2 regions of the Pseudarthrobacter sp. MEB009 genome follow, and region 2 is predicted to be linked to the other one. Evidence: predicted binding sites of a transcription regulator. Region 2 holds the regulator's gene; the other holds the start of a gene.
What was found. Region 2 encodes LexA, which represses DNA repair genes until DNA is damaged. Its sites were predicted from a motif close to TCGAACANNTGTTCGA; they were not measured.

Region 1: QRN07_RS03125 (LexA family protein) is a predicted target of LexA. The motif match lies at 978-993, and genes of this name have one in related genera.

Annotation. Positions count from the first base shown of each region.
Region 1 covers NZ_JARVTC010000004.1:250,286-252,685, forward strand. The annotation lists gene QRN07_RS03125 (LexA family protein) at 1,007-1,438, shown strand; gene QRN07_RS03130 (Y-family DNA polymerase) at 1,468-2,400, shown strand, end outside.
Region 2 covers NZ_JARVTC010000008.1:42,442-44,841, forward strand. The annotation lists gene QRN07_RS08365 (LysM peptidoglycan-binding domain-containing protein) at 86-511, opposite strand; gene lexA (transcriptional repressor LexA) at 835-1,569, shown strand; gene QRN07_RS08375 (ATP-dependent DNA helicase) at 1,679-2,400, opposite strand, start outside.

The sequences.
Region 1 (2,400 bases), on a different contig from region 2:
AGGGTTGTGAATGTAGTGCGCCTTTGCATGGACTGGTCCCCTTCAGTTCGCCGGCCGCCCCGAGTTTCGGGGCATGTCCCGGAGCCATATCCTGCCGGTTCCTGTCCCGGACTGGTACGGCCGTGCTGCTCACGTACAAGAGCGGCCGGGCAGGTTTTTGACCCCCTCCGTACCAATGCTGCCTGACGCGATACCCACCAAGCTATGCGGCCCAATCGCAAACCGGGCACAGTAATCAGTACCTGCTTTACATTCCACCCACTACTCCCCCGGCTGGAAATCCGCCACGGGCGTGCCGGCCAGCGACCAGCTGGTGCGGGACTCTTTCTCTGACCCACCTGGATCCTGAAGATGCGGGGATCGCTATGTGGTCAGCCGGTCAGTTGGGTTCCGTTTCCCCGTTTTCGACAAAGGCCCGGAGGGCTTGAGCTTTTGCCGTGCCCGGGATGCTTGTACGGCATCAACGGGACTCATGGGCTAATTCAGAGTGCTATTTGCGTTGACGGTAGTCGTGCAGAATCCGGTCCTGCACTGAGCTTGAACAGTGCGAAGCTAACTCAGCAGCAATCCGCTTGCCTTGTCTCAGCCGGAACGCGTTCACAACCCATGGGGATGCAATCCACACCACGGCGAGGGCTTTCGACCAAAGCGGCACGGCCAAAAACGCCACTACCCCCACGGCCAATGCCAGAAAGATGGCCACCAGGTAGGGAAAGAACCTCACCCGGCCAACTTAGCAGAACCCCGCGGGCACGGGTTACAGAGCAGCCCTGCAGGCGCCGAGCCCGCACGTCCCCGCCACGTCGCCAGTCGAATCGGGATCCCTGAGTTCCTGCTGCGCTGTGGACCTTGCTATAGGTCGGCAGTGCCCATTGGCGGGCAGATGGAGCCCTTGCGAGCAGCTCAAAGCTGTCCCCTGGGTTTCACCCTCCCGGTCGGCACCCCGAATGTCAGCGTCCCGGCGTACACTCAAAGAGTCGAACATATATTCGAATAAAGGTGTGTTGTGAGCGTTGTTGTTGGTCCCCGCGTGATAGACGCGAGCGTGTCGTTGGTTTCGGCATTACTCTCTCCGGTGCCGGTCGCGGCGGGTTTCCCGTCGCCGGCGCAGGACTACTTTGATGGGCGGATTGATTTGAATGCGCACCTGATCAAGGACGTCACCAGCACCTACGTGGTGCGGGCGTCCGGGGAGTCCATGGAGGGCGCTGGGATCAGCGACGGGGATGAGCTCATCGTCAACCGTGCGCTGCGGCCCACAGACGGGTCCGTTGTAGTCGCTGTCCTGGACGGGGAGTTGACAATCAAGCGGCTGCGGATCACCGCCGGCAAAGTGATCCTGCAGTCTGAGAACCCCCGCTACCCCGACATTGAAGTCCCGGCCCTGTCAGATCTGACCATTTGGGGTGTCGCGACGCGATGCCTTCACCACGTCTAGGGGTCGGGTCCGTGTCAAAGCCGGCGTTGATGCGGCATATGCCGCAGATCGCCCATGTGGATGTGAACTGCTTCTACGCTTCCGCGGAGCGGGCGTTCAATCCGTCCCTGGAAGGCAAACCCGTGATCGTGCTTTCAAACAATGACGGGTGCGCGGTCACCCGCTCCCCCGAAGCCAAAGCCCTCGGTATCGGCATGGGTGACCCGTGGTTCAAACTCGCCCCCCGCGCCAAGGAATGGGGGCTGATCGCCCTGTCGAGTAACTACGAGCTCTACGGCGACATCAGCTCACGGGTCATGGAGCTGCTGGGCCGGTACTCGGCCTGGCTCGAGGTCTACAGCATCGATGAAGCCTTCCTCGGCGTCAAAGGCGAACCCACCCACCTCCACATCCTGGGCCGGGAAATGAAAGACGCCGTCCGGGCCCATATCGGGGTCCCGGCCTGTGTCGGGATCGCACCGACGAAGACCCTGGCAAAACTGGCGAACAAATGGGCGAAGAACAACCCGAGGTTCGCCGGGGTCTGCCACTGGGACTCCGTGCCCACAGCGGAGCGGCAACGGCTAATGAGGTCCCTGCCCGTCATTGAAATCTGGGGCGTGGCCACCAGACTCACCAAACGCCTCAACGCCCTGGGGATCCACTCCATCCACGACCTCGCCGCCGCGAACCCCGTCATGATCAGGGACCGGTTCTCCGTTGTCATGATGCGCACCGTCCTGGAACTCCAAGGCACCCCCTGCATCCCCATGGAAGAAGAACGTATCGGGAAGGAACAACTGATCTTCTCCCGTTCGTTCGCCACACCCATCACCACCGCCACCGGGATCCGGCAGGTCATGAGCGTCTACGGACAACAAGCCGCAGCCAGGCTCGCCAAACACGACCAGCAAGCCAAAGTCCTCACCGCGTTCGCCGGGACCTCCCACTTCAACCCCCACGACACCTCCTACCCCTCCGTG
Region 2 (2,400 bases):
TCCTGCGGGTGGGGTGTCCTTGTTTCCAGCCGTTGGTGCTGGCCCGAACGTGGGGACGAACAGCCCGCACGTGCGTTCGAACAAGCTAGTACGTGGGGACGAAGAGCTGCTGGCCGGGGAGGACTGCTCCGCCGGTGAGGTTGTTGAGCTGCACGATGTCCGCAATGACGTCCCGCGCGTCCCGGTCCGGAGCCACATAGCCGGCAATGGCCCACAGTGAGTCGCCCGGCTGGACGGTCACCGACACCGAGGGCGTGGGGGCGAGATCCGCAACGGAGTCGGACGCTTTGGCCGGCGAGGTGAAGAAGCCGGCCAGGGAGAGCAGGACCGCTGCCAGCAGCATCAGCGGGATGCCCACCAGGACAATCCGGCCGCGCCGGGTGAGGCGGAGCGGCGGCAGGGCCTTTGAAGCCTTGGCGCTGGAAACCCCTGCACGCGGAACCTGGCGGATGGAAGCCGCGGGGTGTGCAACCACGGGAAGTGAAACCTGGGTGAGTGATGTAGCTGACATGAACTGAGCCCTCCTGGACCGTACTGTGCTGCCCGGTTGTCCTTCCCAGCAGCCACGCCCCGGCGTATCCGGCATCTTCTTCGAACGGGGCAAGCAAGGAATAGAACACATATTCGAACTTTGCTTCTTCAGTTTTAGCATCTATCAACGAACAATGTCGAGACTCGCTAGAACAAATGTTTGAAAAAGCCTTGTGGCTGGCCTAGTTTTGAACCAACGAACAACCACCTCTGAAGTTGATCACCAGGGTCTGACAATGAGGACGGGACCAACCGGCCCGGGGGCACGGACAGCCCGGTGGCAACCGAAAGGCATTGGCGAATATGGCAGCAGCAGCCGCCGGAAGCAGGGCAACCCCGCAACCGAAGAGGACCGCCAAGGGCCTGACCCCCCGGCAGAAGAAAATCCTCGAGACCATCCAGCGGTCCGTCAATGACAACGGCTACCCGCCGTCCATGCGTGAAATCGGCGACACCGTGGGGCTCGCCAGCCTCTCCAGCGTGACGCACCAGCTCTCGCAGCTGGAAAAGCTCGGCTACCTTCGCCGCGATCCCAAGCGGCCCCGCGCCATGGAAGTCCTGATGCCCCTCACGCTGGACGGCGGCGCAGCCACAGCGGAGTCACGCCCGGCCAACGGCGCCTCGGCGGGCGGCGCAACCGTCACCGTCCTGCCCACCGCGCTGGATACGGCCATGGTGCCACTGGTGGGCCGTATTGCCGCCGGCGGCCCCATCCTGGCGGACCAGGTGGTGGAGGACGTGATGCCCCTCCCCCGCCAGCTGGTGGGCCAGGGCGAACTTTTTATGCTCAAGGTGGCCGGCGATTCCATGGTGGACGCCGCCATTTGCGATGGTGACTGGGTGGTGGTGCGCCGCCAGGCGGACGCCGTGAACGGCGATATCGTCGCCGCCCTCCTCGATGACGAGGCAACGGTCAAGACGTTCCGCCAGCGTGACGGCCACACCTGGCTGCTCCCGCAAAACACCCAGTACGAGCCCATTCTTGGTGACCACGCCACCATCATGGGCAAAGTGGTCTCGGTGCTGCGGTCCCTCTGACTGTCGCCAAACTCCTGTTCCCCCGAACTGCCGGTACGGCCGGTGGGCTGGCAGCGTCGCTGCCTGCCCACCGGCCGTACTCGTCTCCGCGTCCGGCCAGGGTCTGCAGCTAGGCGTTTTCCCGGGCCAGCCGCTCCAGGGCGGCCACAGCAGTCTTGGGATCCGTTGTGGCCCAGAACGGGGGCAGCGCCCCGCGCAGGAAGCCCGCATAACGTTCGGTGGCCAGGCGGGAGTCCAGGACTGCAACCACGCCTTTGTCCCCGGTGGACCTGATCAGCCGGCCGGCGCCCTGGGCGAGCCGGATGGCCGCGTGGGTGGCCGAGACGGACATAAAGCCGTTCCCGCCGGCCTGCGCCACGGCGCGGGAGCGGGCGGTCATCAGCGGATCGTCCGGGCGCGGGAACGGGATCCGGTCAATCACCACCAGCCGGCATGAACCGCCGGGCACGTCCACGCCCTGCCACAGCGACATGGTGCCGAAAAGGCAGGTGTCGGGCTCGTCAGCAAACTGTTTCACCAACGCGGTCATGGTGGAATCGCCCTGGCACAGGACTGTCTGTTCCAGTTTAGGCCGCAGCGCCTCCGCCGCTTCCTCTGCCGCGCGGCGGGACGAAAACAGGCACAAGGCTCCCCCGCCGGAGGCCGTAATGAGGGATTCGAGTTCAGCCAGCGATTCCGGGGAGACCCCGCGCCCGGGCTTGGGCAGGTGCCCTGCCACGTACAGGATGCCTTGCCGCGGGTAGTCGAAGGGCGAGCCGACGTCGATGCCCGTCCAGGTGGGGGCACCTTCCCCCACCAGGCCCAGCCCACCGGCTGCGGGTTCGAACGCCG